DNA from 2 places in the Flavonifractor sp. An9 genome. Region 2 is predicted to be linked to the other one. Evidence: predicted binding sites of a transcription regulator. Region 2 holds the regulator's gene; the other holds the start of a gene.

Region 1 (10,467 bases), on a different contig from region 2:
CAATCTCCTCTGCCCCTACCCATGCCACGCTCCAGGCCTGGGCCTGCTCTATAATCAGATCGTAGAGCTGATCCCGCTTTTTAGGGGTCAGCTTTTTGGAGTCGTTGAGGCCGGGGATATCCAGTCCCCGGGGCAGGATCACCGCGGCGGCATATACTCGGCCGGCCAGGGGACCTGCCCCCGCCTCGTCGCAGCCACATACCAATTCATGGCCCTGGGCCCAGCAGTCCCGCTCCAGTTCCCACAGATCCATATAGTATATCTCCTTTACACATCTTGGGGGATCTCCAGGGTAAAGTTACCCAGCTTGCCACTGCGGTACTCCTCCAGCAGCACCCGCGCCATACGCTCGGTGTCCACCTCGCCGCCGGAGATCAGAAAGCCCCGCTTGCGGCCGCAGGCCTCCAGCAGCTCCCAGCCAGCCAGGCCGGGCTGGGGCTCCACCTTGTAGCGGTCGGTGATGGCCTGGGGATACCGCTGTCCCAAAATCTCCATCAGGTGGCAGGCCAGGGTCTCCCGGTCCATGATTTCATCCTTCACCGCCCCGGTAAAGGCCAGGTGCATTCCGGTGATCTCGTCCTCAAACTTGGGCCAGAGAATGCCGGGGGTGTCCAGCAGGTCCAGGCCCGGGTCCACGTTGACCCACTGCTTGCCCCGGGTGACGCCGGGCTTGTTGCCCGCCTTAGCGGACTTCTTTTTGGCCACCTGATTGATGAAGGTGGACTTGCCCACGTTGGGCACACCCACCACCATGGCCCGCACAGGGCGGCCCACCAGGCCCTTGGCCTTCCACTGCTCGATCTTGTCCTTCAGGGCAGACTTAATGGCGGTGGAGAACTGGTTGACTCCCTTGCCGTCCCGGGCGTTGGTCTCCATGACCCACCAGCCCCGCTGGCGGAACCAGTCCCCCCACACCTTGTTCATGGCCGGGTCGGCCTGATCCGCCCGGTTGAGGATGATGAGCCGGGGCTTGTCGCCCACGATCTCATCGATATCCGGGTTGCGGCTGGAAATGGGAATGCGGGCATCGATGATCTCCGCCACCAGGTCCACCAGCTTCAGATCCGCCTGGATCTGCCGCCGGGTCTTTGTCATATGGCCGGGATACCATTGGATGTTCATGCTCCCGCCTCCTTTGGTTCGGTTAGAATCAATTTTATGCTCCATTATACACAAGATATAGTAGTTTGAAAAGAGCAAACACGCACAAAAAAGCGGCTCCGGATCAATCCGGAGCCGCTTTGCGGAACAGAGAATTTACTTGAGCCAGCCGACAGAGACACAGGAGCTGAGGCCGTACCAGGTCACGTTGCGGCCCAGACCCTCAAAGAGGGCGCGCACACCCACATACTCCACACCGTTGACGGTCTTGATCTCCACCTCAGCGGTCTTGTCCTCCACAGTGATGGCGGCCTTGGAGCCGTCCCGGGTCACAGTGGCGGTCAGGCCGTTGGCCAGATCGCTCAGCGGCGCATAGATCGTGCCGGGTTCGGTGTAGAAGGGACTGTTAAAGGTCAGGGGCAGGCCGTTCCACATAATGGTGGGCTTGCTGTTGTCCCGGGTAAAGACTACCTCGCCGCCAGAAACCGTCATCAGGGCCTGGGTGTCCTTGATGTCCTCAGCGGGGCAGGTCATAACGTCACGGTCCAGCACCACGAAGTCGGCCAGCTTGCCAACTTCCAGGGAGCCCTTGATATCCTCGTTGAACTCAGCGTAGGAGGACCAGTTGGTGAAGGAGCGCAGAGCCTCCTCGCGGGTCATAGCCTGCTCCATGTGCCAGCCGCCCTCAGGGGAGCCCAGACGGTTGCAGCGGGTGACAGCAGCATACAGACCATGATAGGGGTTGACCAGCTCCACGGGAGCGTCGGAGCCGTTGGGGATGATGCCGCCCTTATCCAGGATGGTGCGCCAGGCATAGGAGGTCTTGATGCGCTCGGAACCCACACGGTCCTCGGCTACCAGCATATCGGAGGTAGCATGGGTGGTCTGCATGGAGGGCAGGATGCCCAGTTCCAGAGCCCGATCGATATCCTCGGGGGCCACGATCTGGAAGTGCTCGATGCGCAGGCGGTGGTCCTCTCTGGGATTGGCCTTGATGGCCGCTTCATAGGCGTTGATCACCTGATGGTTGGCGCCGTCTCCGATGGCATGGGTGGCAATTTGGTAGCCGGCGTCATAGGCCACCTTAACAATGGGATCAATCTCCTCCTGGGTATAGCGGTAGTCGCCAATGTGGTCGGCCCGGTCGCTGTAGTCCTCCAGCATAGCAGCGGAGCGGGCGCCCAGGGAGCCGTCTGCAAACATCTTGACGCAGCGCAGGCTCAGGTGATTGTCATACAGCAGCTCATAGTTATCCGGATCAATGGGATGGTCCTTCAGATACTGGGCCGTCTCATTATCGGCGGCGGTGTGGGAGATCATACCGTACACCCGCAGCTTCAGCTGGCCGGACTCGTACAGTGGCCCAAAGACCTCCTCATACACCTCAATGCTGTTGCCGGCGTCCATGGCGGAGGTGAGGCCGTAGGAGAACAGCTGCTCCTGGGCCTTCAGCAGACCCTGCCGCTGCTGCTCCAGGGTCAGCTCAGGGATCTGAGCCTCAATCGGATCCATGGCGGTGTCGGTCATGCAGCCCAGCAACTCGCCGTTTTCATCCTTCAGATACTCGCCGCCCTGAGGATTGGGGGTATCCTTGGTAATGCCGCCCAGCTCCAGGGCCATGCTGTTGGCCCAGCCCATATGGCCGCAGGCCCGGGTAAGGAACACGGGATTGTTGGGCGCCACCGCGTCCAGCTCCTCCTTGGTGGGATAGTCCGTGTTCTCCCAAACGGTGTTCATCCAGCCCCGTCCCTGGATCCACTCACCGGGCTCGGCCTGCTCGGCCGCCGCTTTTACCAGATCCAGAATGGTCTGCTTGGGCATCCAGAAGCAGTCCAGATTCATCAGACTGCTGCCCAGACCGGTAACGTGCATATGGCCCTCCACCAGACCGGGGATGACGGTCTTGCCGCCCAGATCCACTACCTTGGTATCGGCGCCGATGTAGGCCTCCACGCCGGCCTCATCGCCCACATATACCAGGCGGTCGCCCTTGACGGCGATGGCGCTGACCACCGTGAAATCCTCGTTTACAGTATAGATTTTGCCGTTGCGGTACACACTGTCGGCGGGCTCAGGGCCGGCCGCAGAGGCGGGGAAGAGGGAGAGAAGCATGGTAAGTGCCAAAATCGTGCCAAGAATGCGTCCAAAGCCTTTGCGTGACATGAATTTCGCCTCCTATTTGATTCTTCTTTCTCAGTTTCCCGGTGTGTGCGATTGGGCCTATCCTCCTTTCCTCTTGCTCTTGCCTGTAGCGTACCATGAAGCATTTTCTTTTGCAAGACGGTTTTTCAAAAGTCCATTTATGTCTCTGTATCCCTCTATTCTGTCTGAAACCATTTAAAAATCTTAAAAATATTTCAGTTTCTTTATAAATTATAACCAAAACAAGAATATCAAACTTCGTCGTTCTCAATTTAGAAATGCATTTTTGTGCAAGATGGCAAATAGTTTGCATATTCTAACCACTTTTAGACATAAAAAAAGAGAGAGGCAGCTGCCTCTCTCCTTTTTCGGACAAATCCAATGCGATTAGACGCGCTCCTTAACCTTGGCGCTCTTACCCACGCGGTCACGCAGATAATACAGCTTGGCGCGGCGCACCTTACCCTTGCGGACGATCTCGATCTTGTCCACAGCGGGAGCGTGGATGGGGAACACCTTCTCCACACCAACGCCGTAGGACACGCGGCGAACAGTGATGGTCTCCTCGATGCCGCCGTGCTTCTTGGCGATCACGGTGCCCTCAAAGACCTGGATACGCTCGCGGTTGCCTTCCTTGATGTGCACGTGCACACGGACGGTGTCGCCCACATTGGCCACGGGGGGCTCAGCCTTCTGATACTTGGCGCTGAAAGCCTGCATAAGATCCATTTGATTTTCCTCCTGTTGATAGGCGTTCTTACCGGCCATATTCCCGCCGTCCTTCTCTGGACAGCAGCCGCAGAGGACCGCCCTTTATTGAGTCCGAGATAGTATACCATGCCCCACCACAAATTGCAAGCAGATTTTTCATTTTTTCTTGGTTTTCCGCAGCGGGATGGCGGACAGCCACAGAGCAACCAGCAGCAAGGTCAGGTTGCCCTCCCCTACCCGCCACAGCAGCAGAGCCCCCATAGTCAGGCCCATGGACAGCCCAACGGAAAGCAGGCCCACCACCGGCTGTGCCCAGTCCTCCCTGCCCGCCAGGGTCAGCAGGCAGCTCAGCGCCCGGCCTCCGTCCAGCGGCCCCACCGGCAGCAGATTAAACAGGCCCAGAGCCAGATGAAGGCCGGTAAAGCACCACCAGGCCTCCCCCAGTCCTGAACAGATCCAGGCGCACAGCAGATTGACCGCCGGTCCAGCCAGGGCGGCCGCCAGCTCCCGGGCGGGGCCCAGGGGACAGCGTGCAGACAGGGCCATCTCCGCCCCCACGCAGGAGAGTTTCAGCCGGGCCACTCTGCCTCCCAGCAGCCGGATGGCGGCATAATGGCCCAGCTCATGGAGGGCGCAGGCCGCCAAAGCCTGGGGCACCACCCCCCCGCTGTCCAGATAGTACAGCAGGGCCCACAGCAGCAGGGCCCCTGCCGTGATCTCCACACGCCCCCATCTCATTCAGTTGGTCTCAATATAGTAGATGGGATTGATCCGCACCCCGTTGAACCTCAGCTCCAGATGCAAATGGGGTCCGGTGGTGTTGCCGGTGTCGCCGGACAGAGCCACCGTGTCCCCCGCCTTCACCGTCTGGCCCTGACTGACCAGCAGCTGGCTGCAATGGGCGTAAAAGCTTTTCACCCCGTTGGCGTGGCTGATCTGGAGGTAGAGGCCGTACTGATCGGGGTCATCGCCGATATAGTCTACCACCCCATCGGCAAAGGCCTTGACCTGGGTGCCGGTGTTCACTGCCAGATCCACCCCGTTGTGGAACTTCTCCTCCCCGTCCACCGGGTGCTCCCGCCATCCAAAGGGTGAGGTGAGCACCCCCATCACTGGGCTCACTGTCTCCCCCACATCCAGCTGGTACTTATCCATGGAGGTGTTGTCCGGCAGAGCGGGACCGGTGTAGTCCACGTGCTCCACCGCCGGTTCAGGAGTGGGAGTTGGCTCTGGGGTGACCTCCGGCTGGGGCGCCGGTGTGGCGGCCACCGCCGGGGTAGCCTGGGGGTCAATCTTCAGCCCCAGGGTCCCGGTGCCTTCCTGACGGCCAAAGCCGCTGAGCCAGGCAGCCTGGGCAGCATAGAGGGCGTTCTCCCCCGCCGCCCCGCTGGGCTTGGCCTCCTCCCTGCCCAGCATCTGGCTCCAGGCATCCCCCAGGGTATCCAACATCGGCTCTCCCTTGGAGATAGACTGGCCCAGGTCGGCAAAGACCGCCTGAAAATCCGTGTCCCCCCGCAGCAGGCCCAGCACCTGCTCCCGCAGGTCGGCGATCCGCTCCGGGAAGATCCCTTTTCCAATGAATACCGCCAAAAACAGTGCCAGACAGACCACCAGCTGGGTGATCCGCCGCCTCTCCCGTGGGCCCAGCACTGTTTTTCCCTTCTTTTGTCCCGTTCTTCTGCTGGCAACCCTGCTTCGCTGCTCTCTCATGCCGGCCCGCATCCCTTCTGTATGAGTGTGGGCTATCTATATGCGGCAGAGCGGCGGTTTATGCGGACAACCCGATTTAGGGTTTGTCCCCCATGATGGCGTCCCAGTACCGTTTGGCAGCCTGTTCCACCTTGTTGTCTCCGTACTGATAATAGTGACTGCCCGCCAGGGCGTCGGGCAGGTACTGCTGTTTCACCCAGTGGTTGGGGAAATCGTGGGGGTAGAGGTACCCCTGCTCCCGCTCCATCCCCGCCGAATCGGCGTGGACGTTCTGGAGGTGCCGGGGATAGTCCCCCGTCTTGCCCTTGCGGATGTCAGCCTGGGCAGCGGCAATAGCCTTGTACACCGAGTTAGATTTGGGGGCGGTGGCCAGCAGGATGGCCGCTTGGGCCAACGGCAGCCGTGCCTCAGGCAGACCCAGCTGGAGGGCGTTGTCCACCAGAGCCTTAACGATGAGGGCCGCCTGGGGATAGGCCATGCCCACGTCCTCACTGGCCGAGCACAGCAGCCGCCGGATGGCGGTGATCAGGTCCCCCGCCTCCAGCAGGCGGGCCAGATAGTGGCAGGCGGCATCCGGGTCGGAGCCCCGGAGGGACTTCATCAGGGCGGAGGCGATGTCGTAGTGGTCATCTCCCTCCCTGTCGTAACGCATGGCAGAGCGCTGGGCCACTGTCTGGGCATCGGCCAAAGTGACAAGGAGCTTTCCTTGCTCCCGCTTGGCGGAGTTGAGGAGCAGCTCCACCGCGTTCATGGCCTTGCGCACGTCCCCGCCGCAGGCGGAGGCGATATGCTCCTTCACGCCCTCCTCGCAAACTACCTCGCCCTCCAGCCGCTCCCCCATGAGTCGGATGCCCCGCTCCACGGCGGGCAGCACATCGGCGGCGGTGAGGGGCTTGAATTCAAAGACGCTGGAGCGGCTGAGCACCGCGTTGTAGACATAGAAGTAAGGATTCTCAGTGGTGGAGGCGATGAGGGTGATCTTGCCGTTCTCCATGAACTCCAGCAGGGACTGCTGCTGCTTCTTGTTAAAATACTGGATCTCGTCCAGATAGAGCAGCACCCCGTCGGGGGCCAGCATGGTGCCGATCTGAGCCATGATCTCCTTGATGTCGGAGATGGAGGCGGTGGTGGCGTTGAGCCGGTGGAGGGGCCGGTTGGTGCGCTTGGCGATGATGTTGGCCACCGTGGTCTTGCCGGTGCCCGATGGGCCGTAAAACACCAGATTGGGGATGTTGCCTCCCTCAATGATGCGGCGGAGCAGCCCTCCCTCCCCCAATATGTGGCGCTGGCCCACCACCTCGTCCAGAGACTGGGGCCGGATCTCGTCCGCCAAAGGCCGGTATGTCATGGGAACGACCTCCCTTAAAAGCAGAATGGAGCGGAATTACTTCCGCTCCATGCCATTTTGAACCTTTCACAAAGGTTCAAAATGTATTTGACTGAACGCGAAAGACAACCCTGACGGTTTTCTTTCACACTATCTTTCCCTCCGAAACCTTAACCCCGGAGGTTCCTTCCTCAGTCCAAGCAGAATGGAGCGGAATTACTTCCGCTCCATTCTAACACGCGTTCGAGTATTCGTAAAGGGAACGGGGCGGGAAAATTCCCATCCCACGGGATGTTTCAGCTCCCGGAGCGCGGGGTCACCTGCCTGGTTGTCAGGTCCAGCTGGTACTGCACCCCGTCTACTGTGTAAGAAAACGTGTCCTGGCTGTCGTTCACCGACCAGTCAGAGCCCATCTTGGCCGCCGACAGCACCTGCACCCGTCCATCCCGGTAAATAACCAGCAGTTCCTCGGAAAAATGCATCATGTTCCGGTGGCGGATGGCCAGGACGGTGCCCCAGGGCGTATCTGCCTGGAACTCCGGGATGTTGGTGCCGGGGTCACCCTTGTGGAACACCTCCCACAGCTCCTGCTGATAGGCCGCCTCCTCCAGCTTGATCACGTTGCCCTTGGCGGCACTCACCGGGGCGTCCTCATACAGCCGCAGGAAGGTAACTGCCGCCTGCTCCCGGCTGTAGGTGCCCAGCGGGTCAAAGGTCAGCGCGGAAGCAGAGGTGCTTCCCATGATGTCCAGTCCCACCACAGAAGCAATGCTGTCTATGGCCCAGGTGGCCATTTCGCTATAGTCGGTATAGCCGCTGTACAGCGCAATCCGGTGGTCCTCCGGGTCCAGCTTCTGATAGACCCGGGCCAACAGACAGGCCGCCTCCTGCCGGGTAATGGTACCCTCCGGGTCATAGAGGGTGCCGTCCCCCTTGCCGTTGACCAGGCCCATGTGGTAAGCAGACTGGATATAGCCTCGCTGCTCTCCCGTGGGCAGATCTGTGAAGCAGGAGCCGCTCTTCTCATCGGAGAACCGCTGCCACCAGGTCAGCCCGTCGCCGAAGTCCTCCTCCCCCCAGAATTCGCCGTTGCGGTCGGGGCAGTAGGTCATATAGTCGTTGACCAGCTGCTCATCGGTTCGGCCATAGGTCACGGCCAGATAGCGGATGACCATCATGGCAAACTCGCCTCGGGTCATAGGCTGCTGCCAATCCTCCTGAAGGGACTGGGGCACCAGGCCAACCTCCACCGCACGGCTCACCTCCTCTTCCGCCCAGGGAGAGGGGCCGTCCTCCACCGCCATGGCAGCGGGCAGGCAGCCCAGCAGCAATACCAGGGAAAGGGCCAGAGATGCAATTCGTTTCATGATCATGACCTTCCTTTCTGCTTGGACGTCTCTGATCTTATTCTACTACAAAAACCCTCCAGCCGGGGCATTTGTGACAGGATTTTTATAAAAATTTTAGAAACAACATTATAAAGCAGAATGGAGCGGAATTTCTTCCGCTCCATTCTAACACACGTTCGATTGACCGTAAAGAGAAAATGCCCCTATTCCTCTGTGACGGTAAAGACCTTTTCAATGGACACACCGAATACCTTGGCGATATTCCAGGCCAGTACCAGAGAGGGATTATACTTTCCCTTTTCCAGATTGCTGATGGTTTCCCGCCGGACCCCCACCCTTTTGGCCAGCTCCTCCTGACTGAGTTCCAGCCGGGCCCGGTGCTCCTTGATCCGATTGTATATCATGACCGGGTATACCACCATTCCTTACAACTGCTCCAGAAGTCGGACAAGGCGTATACCGCAACCGCCACGCCCCAGCCCAGGGCAAAGGCCGGATACAGCCCTTCTTTAGAGCTATCCCCCAGCAGTAAACACCCAAGGGCTGCCGCTACAGAAACCGTCATGCCCGCAAAAAAGCCCAGGGCGGCGGAGCGCTGAATGCGTCCTGTCTCCATTTCATCCGCCCGGATGAAAAAATACTGGAAGTCCACCGCAAACGCAAAGAAGCCCAGGAAGGCTCGCTCCGGTGTAAATACCCCCACAAAACCCAGCAGAGACAGTAAGCCGATCAGTCCATACCATCGTTTGGTCCGCATCTCATTCCCTCCTCTTTTATGTGATGTATTTCGCTTATCTTGTGATAAATTTACCACATAGCAATTGAACTGTCAAGCAGAAATAAGGAGAAACGCAACAAGGCCGCCCGAAGGCGGCCTTGTAAATAGTGCTTATTCGTACAGGGGGTACTTGGCAGTGAGCTGCGCCACCTGGGCACGCAGGTTCTCCTGGTTGCCCTCGAAGTTGGTAGCGGTCTGCCACATGACCTGGGCAATGACCTTCATATCCTCCTCCACAAAGCCCCGGCTGGTGGCGGCGGGAGTACCCACCCGGATACCGGAGGTGACGAAGGGCTTCTCGGGGTCATTGGGGATGGCGTTCTTGTTGACGGTGATGTTGACCTCGTCCAGGCGGTGCTCCATCTCCTTGCCGGTGAGGTGGGCGGGCCGCAGGTCCACCAGCATCAGGTGGTTGTCGGTGCCGCCGCTCACCAAGTCGAAGCCCTCCTTCAGCAGGGAGTCCGCCAGAGCGGCGGCGTTCTTCACGATCTGCTGCTGGTAGGTCTTAAACTCAGGCTTGAGGGCCTCGCCCAGAGCCACCGCCTTGGCGGCGATGATGTGTTCCAGAGGGCCGCCCTGGCTGCCGGGGAAAATGGCGGAGTCGATCTTCTTGGCCAGCTCCTCCTTACAGAGGATCATGCCGCCCCGGGGACCCCGGAGGGTCTTATGGGTGGTGGTGGTCACCACGTCGGCGTAGGGCACCGGGTTGGGATGGAGCCCGGCGGCCACCAGACCAGCGATGTGGGCCATATCCACGAAGAGGTAGGCTCCCACCTCATGGGCGATGTCGGCAAAGGTCTTGAAGTCGATGACGCGGGGGTAGGCGGAAGCGCCAGCCAGGATCATCTTGGGCTGATGCTTCTTGGCCAGATCCCGGACCTGGTCGTAGTCGATGCGCCCCTGCTCGTTGACCCCATAGGCCACCATGTTGTAGTTCTTGCCGGAGAAGTTGACGGGAGAGCCGTGGGTCAGGTGGCCGCCGTTGGCCAGATCCATGCCCAGCACGGTGTCGCCGTGCTCGCACAGAGCCTGATAGACCGCGAAATTGGCGTTGGCGCCGCAGTGGGGCTGCACATTGGCGTGGTCGGCTCCGAAGAGCTGGCAGGCCCGCTTGCGGGCGATCTCCTCCACCACGTCCACGCACTGGCAGCCGCCGTAGTACCGCTTGCCGGGATAGCCCTCAGCATATTTATTGGTGAGCACCGTGCCCGCCGCGGCCAGCACCGCCTGGCTGACGAAGTTCTCAGAGGCGATGAGCTCAATGTTGCGCTGCTGCCGGGCGTACTCCGCCTCAACGGCCTGACCTACCTCCGGGTCCTGGGCGGTAAGAAACTCCATGATATCCTTGA
Region 2 (10,467 bases):
GGTGTGGCGGTCAAGGAGGCCGTGCAGATTACCGGTACCGGGGTCACCTCCACCAAGGGGGTGCTGTGATGGGTTATACCGCTATCGTGGACTACGGCGTGGGCAATTTGAAGAGCGTGACCAACGCCATGGACTACCTGGGCCTGAAAACCTGTATCACCAGCGCCCCCGGGGAGCTGGAACGGGCTGACGCCATCATCCTGCCCGGCGTAGGGGCCTTCCCCGACGCGGCGGACAAGCTGCGGGGGACCGGTCTGGACCAGGTGCTGGTGGCCCAGGCAGAACGCAAACCCATCCTGGGCATCTGCCTGGGAATGCAGCTGCTCTTCGACCGGGGCGAAGAGGTGCGGGAGTGTAAAGGACTTGGACTTGTACCTGGCTGTGTCCGTAAGATTGAGACCAATCTTAAGCTGCCCCACATCGGCTGGAACAGCCTGAGCTACCCCAACCCGTCTCCGCTGTTTGCTGGGGTGGAGGAGGGTAGCTACGTCTACTTTGTCCACTCCTTCTGTGGCGTGGCCGCTGACCCGGCCACCGTTATCGCCCAGACCGACTACGGTATCCCGGTGGTGGCGGCGGTGCAGAAGGGCAACGTGTACGGCTGCCAGTTCCACCCGGAGAAGAGTGGTGAGGTGGGCTTGCAGATTCTGAAAAACTTCGGAGGGCTGAACAGATGATCTTATTTCCCGCCATTGATTTGAAAGATGGTAAGGCTGTCCGCCTTTACAAAGGAGATTTCGCAACGGCTCACCAGGTGGCGGATGATCCGCTGGCGACTGCAAAGGCCTTTTATGACGCCGGGGCCCGCCATATCCACATGGTGGACCTGGACGGAGCCCGCAGTGGAGCCCGGCAGAACGGCGCCATTGTGCAGGCGGTGGCTCAGAGCTCCGGCCTGAAGGTGGAGCTGGGGGGCGGTATCCGCTCTATGGCCGACCTGGAGGAGGTCTTTGCCCTGGGAGTTTGGCGGTGCGTGATCGGCTCCGCCGCCGTCAGCCATCCGGAGTTTGTGAAAGAGGCGGTAGCCAAGTATGGCGAGCGCATTGCCGTGGGCATTGATGCCATGGACGGCATCGTCAAGACCGCCGGATGGGAGCAGTCCTCCGGCCTCAACTACCTGGACTTCGCCAAGTCCATGGAGGCGATAGGTGTAAGGACGATTATCTTTACAGATATCGCTACCGATGGGATGTTGTCCGGCCCTTCTTTTGACCGGCTGGCTGCGCTTCAAGAAGCGGTAAGCTGTCAGATCGTGGCCTCCGGCGGGGTATCCTCCAACGGAGACCTGTCCAAGCTGAACGGCATGGAGTTGTATGGAGCCATCATCGGCAAGGCCTACTACGCCGGAACGGTGGACCTGGCACAAGCGGTAAAGGAGGCGGGGGAGCAGTGTTAGCCAAACGAATCATTCCCTGCCTGGATGTGCGGGACGGCCGTGTGGTGAAGGGGGTCAACTTCGTCAATATCCGAGACGCCGGCGACCCGGTGGAGCTGGCCAAATACTATTCCGATCAGGGAGCTGATGAGATCGTCTTTCTTGACATCACCGCCACCAGTGATGCCCGGGATACCGTGGCCGACGTGGTAGAACGCACCGCCGCTCAGGTCTTTGTCCCACTAACCGTGGGGGGTGGCATCCGTACTCTGGAGGACTTCCAGCGGCTGCTGCGGGCAGGGGCGGACAAGATCTCTGTCAACTCCGCCGCCGTGGCCCGGCCTGAACTGATTTCCGAAGCGGCAGAGCGGTTTGGTTCCCAGTGCGTGGTGCTGGCGGTGGACGCCCGGTCCCGGGGAGACGGCACCTGGGAGGTGGTGGTGGCCGGAGGCCGCAAGCCCACCGGCATGGACCTCATCGAATGGGTGAAGAAGGGCGAGGCCCTGGGAGCGGGAGAGATTTTGCTCACCTCCATGGACGCAGATGGAACCAAGGCTGGTTTTGATCTGGCCATGACAAAAGCGGTCACCAATGCGGTATCCATCCCCGTGATTGCCTCCGGTGGCTGCGGTAGCCTGGCCCATTTTGCGGAGGTATTTGAAGAGACCGGGTGCGACGCGGCCCTGGCAGCCTCTTTATTCCATTTTGGGGAGTTGACAGTGCCCCAGGTAAAGGAGTATCTTGAAACCAGACAGATCCCGGTGCGATAACTCACACAAGGGGGAAGATGATATGCTGGATAACATTTTTGATCTGGTGTCCGATCTGATTGGAGAAGACAATGTCAATCAGTTGACTGGAAAGCGACTGCCGGGCGGGAACCAGATGCGGAAACCGGTGAAACAAAGACCGGCCACCAGCCGGCCGGCGTCTCGCACATCGGCGGAGCAGACCAAGCTGACCGCCCGCCGGGACCGGCGGGGAGGAGAAGATCCCTGGGACTGGAAAGAGGAGAAGCCGCCCTGGGAGTTTTGAGGTGATAGTATGCTGGATCTGGACCTTTTGTTTCAGAAATCCGATTTGATCCCCGTCATCATCCAGGACGCGGATACCAAAGATATTTTGATGCTGGGCTTTACCAACAAAGAGGCGGTAGAGCTGACCTTAAAGACCAAGACCGCCTGGTTCTGGTCCCGCAGCCGCCAGAAACTGTGGAATAAGGGCGAGAGTTCGGGCCACTTCCTCCATGTGAAGAAGATGGTTACCGACTGTGACACCGACACCCTGCTCTATCTCTGCACCCCGGAGGGCCCCACCTGCCATACCGGAGCACGCAGCTGCTTTTTTAACACGATTTGGGAGGAAACACCATGAGCGATACCATTTTACAGGACCTGTACCAGGTGGTGCTGGGCCGCAAGAGCGATCCCCAGGAGGGGTCCTACACCTGCTACCTGTTTGATAAGGGCCTGGACAAAATCCTGAAGAAGGTGGGGGAAGAGTGCTCCGAGACCATCATTGCCGCCAAGAACGGCAAGCAGGAGGAGACGGTGGGAGAGATTTCCGACCTCATCTACCACCTGATGGTGATGATGGCCGACCAGAACATCCCTCTGGACGCGGTGCTGGCCGAATTGGAGCGTCGGAGTCATAAGATCGGCAATCTGAAACAGATGAAGACAGTGGACCACGAGACCTGAGAAAAGAGCGGGGTCGATGCAGAGGAAAACTCTGCATCGACCCTATTTCTTTTACAGAAATAGCTGCAGTAGTCTATTTCTGCCCGTAGGTGACGAACAGCGTATATAGACGGCTGATGGTATTCCAGCTGTCCTGATCCAGTACGCCGGTCTGGGGCCGGCCGTCCAACTGCTGGACCCAGCGGATATTATGCTGAGTGGCGGTGTCGTTCTGGCCGGTGACCGGGGTGGACTGGATGCCATTGAGGAGGCGGGCCAGTGCCCGGAACATGGACTGCACCAGATAGAGGTGGACGCTGTCCTGGTCAGGCTGAACGGAAAAATCACAGTTGGGGTAGCCGCGGCAGGGGAGAGGCCCGGCCAGCCTGGCTCTGGCCTGCAAGAAGAGGGCTACGATGGCCTCCCAGGTGGCCTGGTCCACCCGACCGGTGACCGGCGGGAAGAATTCTCGCTGAAAGAGCATGACGGCCTCCAGGGTGCGCTCCCCAAAGACCCCATCAGGAGTGAGGCGGGGGAGGAAGTCGTAGAGGAAGGACAGCTCCCGCAGCATGGTTTGCAGGCTGCGGACCGGCTGGCCGATCAGTCGGATCTCTTGGGGCACGATCATTGGGTTACTCCTCTCTCATCGGCGGAACCCAGGGTCATGGGCTGGCCGGGATACTGAGTCAGGCCGGTGGCCTGACTTTCGGGCAGGTCGGGGCGGAATTGCTCCGGGATCACGTTGGTATAGGTCTCCACCGTGTCCGCGATACCGGCATAGAGCCGGTAGAGGGCGGCCCAGGTCTGTGGACCCATGATACCGTCCTGGGGCAGGCCGGCCATGCGCTGAACCGCGATGACAGCGTTTTTTGTGGCGGGACCGTAGATGCCGTCGATGGCCACCCGGGGGATATTGCTGTAGAACTCCGACACTACCGACAGCACATATTGTACGGTTCGTACCGAATCGCCTCTGGCGCCCTCGGCCAGCACGTTGGGGAAGGGCTGGCTTCCGCTGCCGGGGTAATAGGTCTGCCCCTGACTGATGAGCTCTGCCAGATCCAGCACCCCTACATAGAGAAACACCATCTTGTACCAGGTGGAGTTGCCCACGATACCGTCGGGGGTCAGGTCAAAGATGGACTGGAATTTCTCTACCGCTGCCTCCGTAGTGGGACCAAAAACCCCGTCCACCGGGTAGACCTTGGGTATGGCTGGGTAGTCCCGGGAGATACGGTTGAGCATGACCTGGATGCGCTGGACCGCCTCGCCTCTGTCTCCCCGGCGGATAGGATAGCCGGGGTAGGAGTAGCGGATGCCCTGGACCGGGGCGTTGGTCACCAGCTCAATGTTATCGCCGTAGTAGGAGCGCAGGATGGTCATATAGTCCGCCCCCTGTTCCGCCATGGCCTGGCTGCCCCACTGGGACAGCCCGTCGCAGGTGACGGTGGTGCCGTTGCAGAATTTGGCGGCCAGAGGCTCTACAAAGCCGATGCGCCGTATGTAGGAGTTGAACATCTCATCCACCAGCTGGCTGATATTTTCAAAGATGTTACGGCCCTTGATAAATTTCTGGTCGTAGGCGGTGGAGGAGGTGATATTGAAGGGGTAGCCCCGGCTGGGATAGAACTCGGTGTATACCCGGTTAAGTGCGAAAGAGATGATGGCCAGGATGTTGGCCTGGAGGGCGGCGGGCTCCCAGGTGGGGTAGATCTCGCTGGAGGCCACGTTTTTCACATACTCCGGAAAGGATACCGTCACATTCTCCGCGCTGGAGCCCGGCGGGCCCAGATGGACGGTGATGTATTGCGGCACATAGGGGGTAATGGGCAGCGATTCTGGCATGGTATCCCTCCTTTACAGATTCTGAGGCGGTACGTTGACCGGGTCCTCCGGCAGCAGAATGGCAGACTGCTCCGGCAGAGGGATGAGCTCCAGCTCCTGCAAGGTCTGGGTGCCGGCAAAGATCTGGACGTTCTCCACCACCAGCAGTTCATAGCCCGGGGTCTCAGCCCAGATATCACACACGGCAAAGGGAGTGACGGTGCCGGGAGACTCGCTGGCTGAGGCGTCAGGCGTTTCTACCTGAACCGGTGTGGTGCGGCCATTGGCGTCGGTGACCCGCAGGGCCAGCAGGGTGTGGCGTCCTTCGGTGCCCCGCTGGGTAAAAGCTACGGTGGCGCCTGCCACCGGGATCTGGGCCCGGGACGTAAATACCCGGGTCAGAATGGTTCCTGTTGCGGCCAAGTTGCATTCCTCCTTTTCTTTCCACTCTATGCCGTCAACGGAGGAATTGCCCGTGAGGCGTTGACATCGGGGCCGGTTTTGAGTAAACTGAATAGGAAAGATATCCTCTGGAACGAGTGTGATGGCGCATGAGAAAGCAAAAGGTGTCCAGTGCGGTGATTCGGCGGCTGCCCCGGTATTACCGCCATTTGACGGACCTGCATACGGCCGGTGTGGAGCGTATTTCATCCAGTGCTCTGGGCCGCTCCATGGGATTGACAGCCTCCCAGATCCGGCAGGATCTGTCCTGCTTTGGGGAATTTGGCCAGCAGGGATATGGTTATAACGTGGAGAAACTGCGGGATGAGATCTCTGATATCCTGGGTATGAACCGGGGACATACGGCGGTTATTCTGGGCGCGGGCAATCTGGGCCGGGCCCTGATGGAGAACTTCCACTTTGAGCGCTCGGGTGTGGCGCTGGCCGCGGCCTTTGACGTGGCCCCGGAGATCGTGGGCCAGACTCGCTCTGGCGTGCCCATTTATCATGTGGATCGGCTGGAGGAGTATCTGGTGGAGCATCCGGCCAGCATCGGTGTATTGACCGTGCCCCGGAGCGTTGCCAATACCACCGCCAGTCGACTGGTGCGAGCCGGTGTACGGGGTATCTGGAATTTTACTAACAGCGAGCTGACGGTGGAGGCGCCGGGCGTGGTCATTGAAGATGTTCACTTTGCGGACAGCCTGTTGGCCCTCAGCTATATGATCTCGGAGGACGCATGAAAAAAGCAGCGGCAATCTTGCTTGCCGGGGTGATCCTGGTGAGCTGCGGGGCGGTGGTAGCCGCCGACCAGTCTTTGGTGAGCAAAAGTTATGTAAATGGTACGTTTACCGATGAGGCCCTGAAGCAGGCGGAGCAGCGGGTGGAGGAATTGACGGCACCTGTCTATCATCAGGCGCTGAACCAACTCAACAGCGAGCATTCCGCATATTTGGCCCAAGCAGGCGGAACGTCCGGACTCAATGACCTGCGCTTTAAAAAGGGCGATGTGCTGACCCTTACCTCCGGCTCCGGTGTGATGCTGCTGGCAGGAAGTGCTACGGCCTCCGGTGGCGTGCTGGTGGATACAACGGCAGGCAATACGGTGGCCTCCGGCAGTGGCCTGACTGCCCGCCACCGCTGTCTGGCAGGGGAGAGCGCCGCTGTGGCGGTGACTGTGACCTCTGATACTGCAGTCCTCTGTCTGGAGGGAAGCTATACCCTCTCCGCCAGCGGAAACGTAGATTATAACGCGATGGCTGACGGTCTGACTAAGATGGGTCTTCTGAAGGGCACCGGCGCCACCTACGGCTCCGGCTATGAGCTGGAGCGCCAGCCGGTCCGGGTGGAGGGCCTGGTCATGTTCATTCGCCTGTTGGGGGAGGAACAGGCCGCCCTGTCCAGTACGGCAACCAATCCCTTTGTGGACAGCCCCAGTTGGGCCGACCGCTATCTGGCCTATGCCTATGAAAAGGGCTACACTACCGGCATTGGTACCAACGCCGCCGGTCAGCTGGTCTTTGCCCCCAACAACACCATTACGGCAGGGGAGTATATGACCTTTGTGCTCCGGGCGCTGGGTTATTCCGAGACTGGCACCAATCCTGACTTTACCTGGCAGACTGCCATGGAGGCGGGGGTAACGCTGGGTGCCATCCGTCAGAGTGAACGCACCATGCTGGAGAGCGGCACCTTCCTGCGGGCCCAGGTAGTCTATCTGTCGGTGTGCGCCCTCTCTGCTCCCACCAAGGACGGCGGAATCCTGCTGGACCGCACTGCCTCCAACGGCGGGTATGACAAGGCCACCATGCAGACCGTGCTGAACGAGGTTTCCGCCCTGCGTCTGAGTTAAATGCACAACACAAAAAACGCGAGCCGTAAGGCTCGCGTTTTTTATTACATCTTGGCGGTGCGCATGGCCCGCATGGCGTTGAGAATGGCGATAACAGAGACTCCAACATCTGCAAAGACGGCCTCCCACAGATTGGCCAGACCCAGAGCACTGAGCACCAGCACAAGCAGTTTTACCCCCAGAGCAAACACGATGTTCTGACGGACAATAGCCAGAGTGCGGCGGGCGATGGCAATGGCCTGAGCCAGCTTGGAGGGCTTGTCATCCATGAGGACGATGTCTGCCGCCTCGATGGCAGCGTCGGAACCCAGGGCGCCCATGGCAATGCCCACATCCGCCCGGGAAAGGACGGGGGCGTCGTTGATGCCGTCTCCCACGAAGGCCAGGGCCCCCTTGGGGGATACCTCTTTCAGCAGTCCCTCTACCCGGTCTACCTTGTCAGTGGGGAGGAGCTGGGTGTGGACCTCATCCAGCCCCAGCTGGGCGGCTACCGCCTTGCCAACCTGCTTGGCATCGCCGGTGAGCATCACAGTTTTGCGTACTCCTGCCGCTTTCAGTGCGGTGATGGCCTGTTGGGCGTCCGGCTTTACCTGGTCGGAGATGACGATGTGCCCCAGATAGACCCCGTCGGCGGCCACATGGACCGTGGTGCCCACATGGTGGCAGGGGTGCCAGGTGACGCCGATCTCATCCATCAGCTTGTCGTTGCCGGCGCAGATCACCTTGCCGTCCACCATGGCGCGGACGCCCCGGCCGGACAGCTCTTCCGCCTGAGTGACCCGGCTGCGGTCGGGCAGCTGGCCCCAGGCCTCCAGCAGAGAGCGGGAGATGGGATGATCAGAGGAGACCTCCGCCAGGGCGGCCAGCTCCAGCAGCTGGCTCTGGTCACAGTGATCGGGATGAATGGCGGTGACGTTAAAGACTCCTTGGGTCAGGGTGCCGGTCTTGTCAAAGACCACGATCTCCGTTTTGGCCAGCACCTCCAGGTAGTTGCCTCCTTTGACCAGAATACCGGCCCGGGAGGCCCCGCCGATGCCGCCGAAGAAGGAGAGCGGCACCGAGATCACCAGGGCGCAGGGGCAGGATACTACCAGGAAATTGAGCGCCCGCTGAATGGAATCCAGCCAGCTCACCTGGGTGAAGAGGGGAGGCAGGAGGGCCAGAGCCACGGCAGCCAGCACCACAATGGGGGTATAGTACCGGGCAAACCGGGTGATGAAGTGCTCTGCCTTGGCCTTTTTGCTGCTGGCATTCTCCACCAGGTCCAGGATCTTGGATACAGTGGACTCCTCAAAAGCCTTGGTGACCTGAACCTTCAGCAGGCCGGACAGGTTGACACAGCCGGAGACCACATCGTCGCCGGGCTGGACCCGGCGGGGGAGGGACTCGCCGGTGAGGGCGGCGGTGTCCAGGGTGGAGGTTCCCTCCAACACCACGCCGTCCAGGGGAATCCGCTCCCCAGCCTTGATTACAATGGCGTCTCCCACAGATACTTCCTCAGGGTCCACCTGCTGCAGCTGGCCGTCCACCTCGATGTTGGCGTAGTCAGGCCGGATATCCATCAGAGCGGCGATGGAGGTGCGAGACCGGTTGACCGCATAGCTCTGGAACCACTCTCCAACCTGATAGAACAGCATAACAAAGACGGCCTCCGGGTATTCGCCGATGGCAAGTGCGCCGATGGTGGCCAGGGCCATAAGGAAGTTCTCGTCAAATACCTGCCCGTGGGCGATGTTGCGCACCGCCCGCCACAGCACATCCCAGCCGATGACGGCGTAGGGGACCAGAAAGACCGCCAGTTCCGCCCAGCCGGACAGGGGAAGCAGTACAGCCCCAACAAACAGCACCCCGCTGGCCAGAATGCGGATGAGCATCCGCTTTTGCTTTTTGGTCATGATCCATCTCTCCTTTGCACACAGATGACAGGATCAGAACACAATGGTGCAGTCGGGCTCCACCTTTTTGCAGACCTTGGCGGCCTGCTGGAGGATCTCGTCGAACCGGGCGTCGTCGGCGTCCAGGGTCAGTTTCTGGGTCATAAAGCTGACGGTGGCGCTGTTCACCCCGTCCAGCTTGCGAATGGCGTCCTCCATCTTGGCGGCGCAGTTGGCGCAGTCCAGATCTCTCAGCTTGAATGACTTTCTCATCGTAAAACTCCTCTCATTCCGCAATGTGTTCCATGCCCTGGCCCAGAATGGTGCGGACATGGCCGTCCGCCAGGGAGTAAAACACGGTCTTGCCCTCCCGGCGGTATTTCACCAGTTTGCTCTGCTTCAAAGCCCGCAGCTGATGGGAGATGGCGGACTGGGTCATGCCCAGCAGCTTGGCGATGTCGCACACGCACATCTCCGACTCAAAAAGCACATACAGGATCTTGATGCGGGTAGAATCCCCAAAGATCTTAAACAGCTCTGCCAGATCGTAGAGGATCTCATCTTCCGGCATGGTGCGCTCCACTTTATCCACGATCTCCTGGTGGACGTGGCTGTAATCGCACCGTTCCACGCCGTTGCTGTCTGTCATGGCGACCATCCTTTCTAATAACGTATGAGCTATTGTTCATGTGTTATTATATACTTGCTCGGCAGGATGTCAAGAGGGAATGGAAGTTTTTCTTGCGATGGGGCTCGGGCGGGGGTATGATGGGGGAGAGAACAGGCCCTTGGGGCCGGAAGGGACGGATAGATATGAAGCGAGATGATGGACGGGATGTGGGCCTGGAGGCCCTGGACCGGTGCGAATATATGGTGTTGGCGGTAAACGACGTTGAGGGGCTGCCCTATTGTATGCCGCTTAACGGCGTTCGGGTGGGGGAGGCGGTCTATTTTCACTCCAGGCTGGGGGGAGAAAAGCTGGACTGCCTGAGACTCCACCCCCAGGTCTGCCTGACGGCTGTAGGCCATCAGCGGGTGGTACAGGCGGCCTACGAGACGGAGTTCACCAGCGCCGTAGCCCGTGGGACCGCCCATGAGGTGACCGACCCGGAGGAGCAGAAGGCAGCTCTGCGGGCCATCTGCAAAAAATATGCCCCCGACTGCCCGGAACGGGTGGAGGAGGTCATTGAGAAGCACCTGCCCCGCACCGCGGTGTGGCGGATTGATTTGGAGCAGGTCAGTGGACGGGAACGACTTTGTAAGGAATGAAAAAAGGGGCGCCGCGAGATACGCGGCGCCCCTTTTGTGTACGAATGCTTATTTATACTTGTAGAATCCCTCACCGGCGTTGATGCCCAGCTTACCGGTGTCAATGTACTCTTCTTTCAGCCGCTTGGCCATTTTGCCGTAGGTGGTATTGGG

What was found. Region 2 encodes Rex, which represses fermentation and respiration genes when NADH is low (regulators of the CRP and FNR family bind a similar motif). Its sites were predicted from a motif close to ATTGTTAANNNNTTAACAAT; they were not measured.
Region 1: B5G40_RS02240 (DUF3796 domain-containing protein) is a predicted target of Rex. The motif match lies at 9,136-9,155, and genes of this name have one in related genera.

What each region holds. Positions count from the first base shown of each region.
Region 1 is NZ_NFHC01000002.1:87,363-97,829, reverse strand. It holds gene B5G40_RS02285 (ribonuclease HII) at 1-253, opposite strand, end outside; gene ylqF (ribosome biogenesis GTPase YlqF) at 268-1,122, opposite strand; gene B5G40_RS02275 (amidohydrolase family protein) at 1,258-3,264, opposite strand; gene rplS (50S ribosomal protein L19) at 3,631-3,972, opposite strand; gene B5G40_RS02265 (site-2 protease family protein) at 4,111-4,677, opposite strand; gene B5G40_RS02260 (M23 family metallopeptidase) at 4,693-5,604, opposite strand; gene B5G40_RS02255 (replication-associated recombination protein A) at 5,741-7,012, opposite strand; gene B5G40_RS02250 (S-layer homology domain-containing protein) at 7,288-8,358, opposite strand; gene B5G40_RS02245 (helix-turn-helix transcriptional regulator) at 8,544-8,744, opposite strand; gene B5G40_RS02240 (DUF3796 domain-containing protein) at 8,741-9,097, opposite strand; gene glyA (serine hydroxymethyltransferase) at 9,230-10,467, opposite strand, start outside.
Region 2 is NZ_NFHC01000006.1:43,926-54,392, reverse strand. It holds gene hisB (imidazoleglycerol-phosphate dehydratase HisB) at 1-69, shown strand, start outside; gene hisH (imidazole glycerol phosphate synthase subunit HisH) at 69-677, shown strand; gene hisA (1-(5-phosphoribosyl)-5-[(5-phosphoribosylamino)methylideneamino]imidazole-4-carboxamide isomerase) at 674-1,396, shown strand; gene hisF (imidazole glycerol phosphate synthase subunit HisF) at 1,390-2,145, shown strand; gene B5G40_RS06025 (hypothetical protein) at 2,168-2,410, shown strand; gene hisI (phosphoribosyl-AMP cyclohydrolase) at 2,420-2,749, shown strand; gene hisE (phosphoribosyl-ATP diphosphatase) at 2,746-3,075, shown strand; gene B5G40_RS06010 (peptidoglycan-binding domain-containing protein) at 3,149-3,682, opposite strand; gene B5G40_RS06005 (peptidoglycan-binding protein) at 3,679-4,899, opposite strand; gene B5G40_RS06000 (spore cortex-lytic protein) at 4,912-5,301, opposite strand; gene B5G40_RS05995 (redox-sensing transcriptional repressor Rex) at 5,430-6,062, shown strand; gene B5G40_RS05990 (S-layer homology domain-containing protein) at 6,059-7,171, shown strand; gene B5G40_RS05985 (heavy metal translocating P-type ATPase) at 7,216-9,066, opposite strand; gene B5G40_RS05980 (cation transporter) at 9,100-9,318, opposite strand; gene B5G40_RS05975 (ArsR/SmtB family transcription factor) at 9,332-9,694, opposite strand; gene B5G40_RS05970 (pyridoxamine 5'-phosphate oxidase family protein) at 9,859-10,314, shown strand; gene B5G40_RS05965 (3-hydroxyacyl-CoA dehydrogenase) at 10,363-10,467, opposite strand, start outside.